2 regions of the Nesterenkonia sp. HG001 genome follow, and region 1 is predicted to be linked to the other one. Evidence: predicted binding sites of a transcription regulator. Region 1 holds the regulator's gene; the other holds the start of a gene.
What was found. Region 1 encodes HspR, which represses chaperone genes until heat shock. Its sites were predicted from a motif close to AAGTTGAGTCNNNNNGACTCAACTT; they were not measured.
Positions count from the first base shown of each region.

Region 2: a site for HspR is predicted at 1,625-1,649, ahead of clpB (ATP-dependent chaperone ClpB). Genes of this name have one in related genera too.

Region 1 is NZ_JAOSZD010000004.1:159,361-163,775, forward strand. It holds gene dnaK (molecular chaperone DnaK) at 1-127, shown strand, start outside; gene ODE13_RS08335 (nucleotide exchange factor GrpE) at 141-875, shown strand; gene ODE13_RS08340 (DnaJ C-terminal domain-containing protein) at 1,049-1,999, shown strand; gene ODE13_RS08345 (heat shock protein transcriptional repressor HspR) at 2,125-2,553, shown strand; gene ODE13_RS08350 (M20 family metallopeptidase) at 2,617-3,855, opposite strand; gene ODE13_RS08355 (AbgT family transporter) at 3,940-4,415, opposite strand, start outside.
Region 2 is NZ_JAOSZD010000003.1:86,650-91,064, reverse strand. It holds gene ODE13_RS05995 (helix-turn-helix transcriptional regulator) at 1-929, opposite strand, end outside; gene ODE13_RS05990 (RidA family protein) at 1,064-1,459, shown strand; gene clpB (ATP-dependent chaperone ClpB) at 1,728-4,337, shown strand.

The DNA.
Region 1 (4,415 bases):
CGAGGCGCTGTACTCGCAGGCCGACGCCGCAGGCGCGGACGGCGCACCCGCCGGCGACGCATCGGCTGAGGACGAGGACATCGTCGACGCCGAGGTGGTCGACGAGGACGCCGACGAGAAGAAGTGAGAGGTCATCCCTGATGGCAGAGCAGGACCAGAACCCGGGCCCGGACGGCGCTGACCGTCCGGAGTCCGAGGAGCCGATCCGCTTCACCGACAAGCGTCGGATCGACCCGGAGACGGGCGAGCCCCGTCACGCCGAAGGCGAGACCGGCGTCGAGGAAGGGGCTGCTGCAGCCTCCGCCGCGACGCCGGCCGACCCCGTGCGGGACCCCCTCGCCCAGGCTGAGCAGATCCTTCGGGACCTGCCGGGTGACAGTGCTGAGGGAGTCGACGGCGAGGTGCTCGAGGAGCCGGAGCTGCAGGAGGTCCCGCTGGAAGCGGCTTCTGCCGGCGACCGCGAGGCCGAGCTGCAGGCCGACCTGCAGCGTCTCCAGGCGGAGTACGTGAACTACCGGCGCCGTGTGGAGCGGGACCGGGCTGTGGAGCGCGCCCGCACCGTCGGCCAGGTCATCACGTCCCTGACTCCGGTGCTGGATGACATCCACGCCGCCCGTCAGGCCGGTGATCTGGTGGACGGTCCGTTCGCGGCGATCGCGGCGAAGCTGGAGTCGCTGCTGGAGCAGCAGGGTCTGGAACGGATCGACGAGGAGGCTGTGCCCTTCGACCCCTCGGTCCACGAGGCTCTGATGCAGCAGCCGCACCCGGAGATCCCGGCGGACCACGTGGCCGCCGTGCTGCGGGCAGGCTACCGCCACGGCGACCGTGTGCTGCGCGCCGCGCAGGTGATGGTCTCCACCGGCCCGGCTGAGTGAGCCAGGCCTGACGCGGGGCGGCTCCCGGAGAGCCGCCCCGCGTCCCGGCCGGGCGCCGGCGTCGTCCGCATCAGGACGACGCCGGCACCCGGCGCCACAGACAGGACAGCATGCGCAGGCCCCGCCCCCTTCGGGCGGCAGGACCGCACAGATGAAGCAGGGAGGGAGGCGCCGTGGCCTCGCAGGACTGGATCAACAAGGACTTCTACGCCATCCTCGGCGTCTCCAAGGACGCCTCTGAGGAAGAGATCAAGAAGGCGTACCGCAAGCTAGCCCGCACCTACCACCCGGACAAGAACCCCGGTGATGAGGCGGCCGAGCAGAAGTTCAAGGACGTCTCCGAGGCCAACACCGTGCTCTCTGACAAGGAGCAGCGCGAACAGTACGACGCCATCCGCGCGATGGGTTCGGGCGCCCGCTTCTCCGGTGCGCCAGGAGGAGCCGGCGGGGCATCCGGCTTTGAGGACATCTTCGGCGGGCTCTTCGGAGACGGCGGAGGCTTCGGCCGGGGCCGCAGCGGGCCCGACTTCTCGGACATCTTCGGCGGGATGGGCGGACGGTTCGGCGGCGGCGCGCCCGCCAAGGGCGCCGACCGCACCGCGAAGACCACCATCTCCTTCGCCGGAGCCGTCCGCGGCACCACTGTGGGACTGCGCGAACCCGACGGCAACGTCATCGACGTGCGCATCCCTGCCGGGGTGAAGGAGGGCCAGAAGGTCCGGGTGAAGGGCAAGGGCCAGCCGAGTCCCGGCGGTGCCGGCGACCTGCTGGTGGAGGTGTCCATCTCACCGCACCGTTTCTTCGAGCGCGACGGTGACGACATCCGCATCCACCTGCCCACCTCCTTCGACGAGGCGGTGCTCGGCACCACGGTGCAGGTCCCCACCGTCCACGGAGAGAAGGTGCGTATCAAGATCCCGGCCGGGACGACGTCAGGGCGCACGCTGCGGCTCAAGGGCCATGGGGTGCGCCGGAAGTCCAGCCAGGGCGACATGCTCGTCGTCGTCGACGTGCAGGTGCCCAAGGACCTCCCCGAGGAAGCCGTGGAGGCCGTGAAGGCCTACGCGGAGGCGACGCGCGACGTCGACCCCCGCGAAGATCTGGAGGCCCGCGCCGCATTGTGAGGCAGCGGATGCGCGATCATGGAGGCATGACACAGGCCTGATCCCGGGCCGCCGGGACGGGAGCCAGGAGGTGACCAGCAGTGGTCAGGAGACGCCGGCCCCAGATCGGGGGCGAAGACCCTCGGATGATCGAGGTCGAGCATCGTCACGCACCCCTGTTCGTCATCTCGGTGGCCGCAGAGCTGGCGGACATGCACCCTCAGACGCTGCGCCAGTACGACCGCATCGGGCTCGTGACGCCACGCCGGCAGGGCGGTCGGCACCGGCGGTACTCGCCCTACGACGTCGAGCAGCTTCGGCAGATCCAGCAGCTCTCCCAGGAGGGCGTCTCGCTGGAGGGGATCCGGCGGATCATCGAGCTGCAGAACCGTGTGCTGGAGCTGGAGGAGACGGTCGACGCGCTGCGCTATGAGCTGCGCGAGGCCGAGCGGCACTCCACCAAGCCCCGGGTCTTCGCCGTGGGACCCGGCGGAGACGTCGTCACCGTGGCACGCGGGCGGCGCGCCCGGTCGAGCACCCAGGCCCTGGTGCTCTGGGACCCCCGCCGCCGGTGAGCCGGCTGCCCGTCTCCGATGGGGACGGCGGGGCACCGGGCGGTGGCGAGGCGTGGTCCGGCCTCAGGGACGCTGTGCGACGTCGGCCAGCAGCCCGGCCAACAGCGCGGTCTGCGGTGCGATCTCCGAGAGCAGGATGTGCTCGTGGATCGCGTGGGGCCCTTCCCCGACCGCGCCCAGACCGTCGAGCACCGGCAGGCCGAGGGCGGAGACGAAGTTCGCATCCGAGGCGCCGCCCACTGCCGCCGGAACGATCGTGCGCCCCAGGGCGGCGGCGAGACGTCCCAGCCGGGCCATGGCGTTCTGCGAGGCCGGCGTCGGGTTCATCGGCGGTCGGTTGGCATCGACCTCGACCACCAGGTCCAGCCGGTCGTCGGCGTCGTAGGGAGCCGGCAGTCGCAGCCCGCGCAGGGCACCGGCCACCCGTTCCTGTTCGGCAGGGTCGGTCACCCGCACATCCACCTGGCACTCCGCCCGCCCGGCGATGACGTTGCGGCTGGTCCCGCCGTGAAAGGTGCCCACGGTGACCGTGGTGCCTTCCTCCGGTGCGGCCAGTCCGACGATGGCGGGGACCACCGCGGCCAGGGCGTGGATCGCGCTGGCGCCCTTCTCCGGTTCCAGGCCCGCGTGGGCTTGAACCCCGTGGACGGTGAGATCGGCGAAGACCATGCCTTTGCGGCGGTCCTTCGGCTGGCCGCCGGCGCTGGGCTCCGGCACCAGGGTCAGGGCCGATTCGCGCGCCGCGGCCTCGATGGCCGGTCGCCCCGCCGCAGAGCCGATCTCCTCATCGCCGGTGAGCAGCAGCCGCAGCGGAGGGTGCGGGACGCCCAGCTCACGCAGTGCGCGCAGAGCCCAGAGGGTCTGCACGATCCCGAACTTCATGTCCAGCACGCCCGGGCCGGTGAGCCGGTCCCCGTCGGCGGTCAGCGGCCAGCCGGCGAGCGTGCCGGCGGGCCAGACGGTGTCATAGTGACAGACCGAGAGCACCGCTGTGGCCGGATCGTCGACTGTGCCGCCGTCGTGGCCCTGTCCGGGCCAGCGCAGATCCAAAACATCGCCGTGGACGCCCCCGGGAATGCGGGTCTCTGCGACCGGTTCGCCGAGGCGTTCGGCCGCCAGGGTGCGGATCTCCTCGAGGCCGGCATCGAGCAGCGCTTTGTCGTGGCTGGGGGTCTCGCAGTGCACGATCCGCCGCAGGTCCTCCAGGATCTCGTCGTGGTGGGCGGCTGCATGCTGGCGCAGCGCCTGCAGCGGGACCGTGGGCTGTGCGCCGGCGGAGTCCGGGGCCGGGGTGGATGTCATGGGGCGGTTCTCCAACGGGGTCCTCTCTGTCCGGATCTGCTGTCCTGGCTGATCGTCTCATCCCGCCAGGGAGGGATGCGCATGTCATCTCACGGGCACGCCGGGACCCAGAGGGATGCCCACCGTCCACCAGAGCACGAAGAACAGGAACCACGCGCACAGCAGGGCCACGGAGAGGGGAAGGGTCAGCGAAACCAGGGTGCCGATGCCGGCGCGCGGGTAGTAGCGCTGCAGGTATCCCAGCACCAGGGCGAAGTAGGGGCTCATCGGGGAGATGATGTTGGTGGGGGAGTCGCCCATCCGGAACAGCATCTGGGTGACCTCCGGAGAGATGCCCACGAGCATGAGCATCGGCACCAGCACCGGGGCCATGAGGGTGTACTGCGCGGAGCCGGAGGTGATGGTCAGATTGAACAGCGCCACCAGCAGGACGACGCCGGCGAACATCACCAGCACCGGCAGGTCCAGTCGCTCGAGGAGGTGGGCCCCCTCGATGGCCAGCACCATGCCGATGTTCGACCACCCGAAATAGGCGATGAACTGGGCGGCGGCGAAGAAGA
Region 2 (4,415 bases), on a different contig from region 1:
CCCAGGGCGTCGCGCAGAGTGGCCGGAGCGAGGGCCTCGGCGTCGAGGCCGAGCTGCCACAGTGCCCATTCCGCATGGCGTAGGTCTTGGAAGATGACCTCCAGGTGCGCCCAGTCGCCGCTGGCGTGCTGTTCCGCCCGGACCGCCAGGACAGTGTCGATCAGCTCCTCCCGCCGCCCCGGACGGACGCGGACCGTGACCGGGAAGTGATCGCCTCCAGAGAGGAACTGCTCGCTGCGTCTGCGCCAGATGTGGTCCAGATCGACCGTCTCCGGGCGCTGCGCGGGTTCCGAGAGCTCCTCGGCGTCCAGGATCCGCGAGACGCGGTACGTCCGATCGATGCCGGAGCGGGTGGCCAGCAGGTACATGCGGCTGCGCACTGTGACCAGGCCGATGGGATCCACAGTGCGCCACGCCGGTTTCTGGCCAGTGGCGGCGTAGCGGATGCGCAGCCGGTGCCCGGCCAGCACGGCGCCTCGGACCTCGTGCAGGGTGGCGTCCGGGATGTCCTCCGGAGTGGCGCGGCGCGCGAGCAGGTCTGTCTCCGGGTCGATGAGCAGGCGCTGGGCGGCGGCTCGCGCTGCGAAGCGCTGGGACTCGGGCAGGGCGTCCACGACCTTGCGCATCGCCCCCTCGAGCGCGGGGCTCAGCCCGAACGCCTGCAGTCCCCGGCCGGAGCCTGCCGTCAGCAGCGCCAGGGTCTCCTCAGAGTTCAGCCCGGTGAGCTCAGTGCGGAATCCCGGCAGCAGCGCGAAACCCCCATGGCGTCCACGTTCCGCGTAGACCGGCAGCCCGGCCGCGGACAGCGCCTCGATGTCTCGGAGAACGGTGCGGATGGAGACTTCGAGTTCTTCGGCCAGCGTGGGGGCGGAGAGTCTGCCGCGCTGACGCAGCAGGAGCACCAGCGAGACGAGCCGGTCTGCACGCATATCTGAACCCTACCGGAATACCTGACATGAGGTGTCGTGATTTGCCGGAAAGCTCGATCTCACGGCGCACCGAGGCGCCCGGCGCGCAGAGCAGGAGCTGTGCGGCACAGGAACCGAACGAGGAGGATCTGGAGATGGAACGCACAGCAGTAAATCCCGTGACGTGGTCTGCAGCACTGGGCTTCAACCAGGGGGAGGTGGTCTCAGGACATACGCGGACGCTGTACTGCTCCGGTCAGACCGCGATGAACGATGATGGCGTCCCGCAGCATGACGGGGACATGGGGGCGCAGTTGGCGCTGAGCCTGGAGAACCTTGAAGCTGTGCTCGGCGCGGCTGGGATGACGGTGCAGCATCTGATCCGGCTGAACGTCTTCACCACCGATGTCGATCGGCTCTTCGAGCACTACGGGGTGCTGGCATCCCGGCTGGGGGCGGCAGGGGTCGCCCCCACCACCACGATGCTGGGTGTCACGCGGCTGGCCGTGCCCGGCCAGCTCGTAGAGCTCGAGGGCACCGCCGTGGCATAGGGTTCGCGTCGCTGTCGCTCGTCCTGGCACCGCCGGCACGAGCGTCAGGCGGGGCAGGCTGGTGATCGATGTCCGACGGCGTCGAGTGTTCACCGATCATCTGCCTCCGGGCTGAGACGGTGAGATTCTCGGCGCCGTCGTGCGGGAATATGTGCTTCTCACCCAAAGTTGAGTAGGATGGACTCAAGTTCGAATGAGAGGGCTCGCCAGGTCTGGTTGGACAGCAGGTGAGGGCCCGCCGAGGCGCTGAGAAAGGAGCCTTCACCCCATGGACGTCAAGCTCACCACCAAGTCGCAGGAAGCCGTCTCCGCGGCTGCGATGAACGCCAACACCGCAGGCAACCCGCAGATCGAGCCTGCCCACATCCTGAAGGCTCTGATGGACCAGCGGGAGTCTGTCGCCGTGGCGCTGCTGAGGGCCGCCGGTGCGGACCCCGAGGCCATCTCCACCCGGGCTTCCGCCGCCATCAGGCAGCTGCCGGCCACCAGCGGCGACGCCGTCGCGGCCCCGCAGTTCTCCCAGGCGGGTCTCGCCGTCATCAAGGCCGCCCAGGCCGAGGCCGAGCAGATGGGCGACGAATACGTCTCCACCGAACACCTCCTGCTCGGGGTCGCCGCCGACGCCGGACCTTCTGGTCGCGCGCTCGCCGAGTCCGGAGCCGGTCCCGAGCCGCTGAAGGCCGAGCTGCCCGGACTCCGGGGCGACCGCAAGGTCACCACCCCGGATCCGGAGAACACCTTCCAGTCGCTGGAGAAGTTCGGCACGGACCTCACCGAGATCGCCCGTTCCGGCAAGCTGGACCCGGTCATCGGCCGGGATTCCGAGATTCGGCGCGTGGTGCAGGTGCTCTCCCGCCGCACCAAGAACAACCCGGTGCTCATCGGCGAGCCCGGGGTCGGCAAGACCGCCGTCGTCGAGGGCCTGGCCCAGCGCATGGTCGCAGGTGACGTCCCCGAGTCGCTGCGGGACAAGACGCTGATCTCCCTGGACCTGGGTGCGATGATCGCCGGGGCCAAGTACCGCGGGGAGTTCGAGGAGCGGCTCAAGGCCGTGCTGGAGGAGATCAAGTCCGCCGAGGGCGGGATCGTCACCTTCATCGACGAGATCCACACCGTGGTCGGCGCCGGAGCCTCCGAGGGCTCCATGGATGCAGGCAACATGCTCAAGCCGATGCTGGCCCGCGGGGAGCTGCGGCTCATCGGTGCGACCACCCTGGACGAGTACCGGGAGAACGTGGAGTCCGACGCCGCCCTGGAGCGCCGCTTCCAGCAGGTCTACGTGGGGGAGCCCTCGGTGGAGGACACCATCGGCATCCTGCGTGGGCTCAAGGAGCGCTACGAGGCCCACCACAAGGTGGCCATCGCGGACAACGCGCTGGTCGCCGCCGCCTCCCTGTCGGATCGGTACATCACCGGCCGGCAGCTGCCGGACAAGGCCATCGACCTGATCGACGAGGCCGCCTCTCGGCTGCGCATGGAGATCGATTCTGCGCCGGTGGAGATCGATGAGCTGCGCCGTGTAGTGGACCGTCTCACCATGGAGGAGATGGCTCTTGCTGAGGAGACCGACGCCGGCTCCGCCGAACGCCTCCAGGTGCTGCGCGCGGACCTCGCCGACAAGAAGGAGGACCTCGCTGAGCTGACCGCCCGATGGGAGGTCGAGAAGACCGAGCTCAACCGCTCCGGTGAGCTGCGGGTCCAGCTCGACGACCTGCGCAGCCAGGCGGAGAAGGCCCAGCGGGAGGGGGATCTCGCCGAGGCCTCCCGGCTGCTCTACGGTGAGATCCCGCAGCTCGAGCAGAAGCTTGCCGACGCCGAGGAGCAGGAGAGCTCCGCAGGAGGGCAGCGCTCCCGGATGGTGTCAGAAGGGGTCGACGCCGACGGCGTCGCCGAGGTCATCTCCGCCTGGACGGGGATCCCCGCCGGGAGGCTGATGCAGGGTGAGACGCAGAAGCTGCTCCAGATGGAGGAGCTGATCGGCTCGCGGCTGATCGGCCAGCACCGGGCCGTGGCCAGTGTCTCCGACGCCGTCCGGCGGGCACGCACCGGCGTCGCCGACCCGGACCGACCCACCGGTTCCTTCCTGTTCCTGGGGCCCACCGGCGTGGGAAAGACCGAGCTGGCCAAGGCCCTGGCGGAGTTCCTCTTCGACGACGAGCGCTCGATGATCCGCATCGACATGTCCGAATACTCGGAGAAGCACTCGGTGGCCCGGCTGGTCGGTGCGCCTCCCGGCTACGTCGGCTTCGACGAGGGCGGCCAGCTCACCGAGGCGGTGCGCCGACGCCCCTACTCGGTGGTGCTGCTCGACGAGGTGGAGAAGGCTCACCCGCAGGTCTTCGACATTCTGCTGCAGGTGCTCGACGACGGCCGCCTCACCGATGGCCAGGGGCGCACCGTGGACTTTCGCAACGTGGTGCTGATCCTGACCTCCAACATGGGCTCCCAGTTCCTGGTGGACCAGAGTCTGGACGCCGACGCCCAGCACCGGGCCGTCATGGAGGTGGTCAACCGCTCCTTCAAGCCCGAGTTCCTCAACCGGCTCGATGACATCGTGATGTTCGATCCGCTCTCCATGGAGCAGCTGGCCAGCATCGTGGATCTGCAGATCGGTTCTCTGCAGGAGCGGATGGCCTCCCGCCGGCTCGTCCTGGAGGTCACCGACCCGGCCCGCGAGTGGTTGGCCTTCACCGGCTACGACCCCGCCTACGGGGCGCGCCCGTTGCGCCGGCTGGTGCAGCGCGAGATCGGGGATCAGCTCGCCAAGCGGCTGCTGGGCGGCGAGGTCGAGGATGGTGACACGGTCCTGGTCGACCGTCAGGAGCTCTCCCTGGAGGAGCACACGGTACACGGGCTCACCGTGACGAAGAAGGCCTGATTCTCGTCGCCTGGACCACCGAGTGGCCACGAATCGCGGCGTCTGCCCGATGACACGCCGTCGTCAGAGGTGAGATGC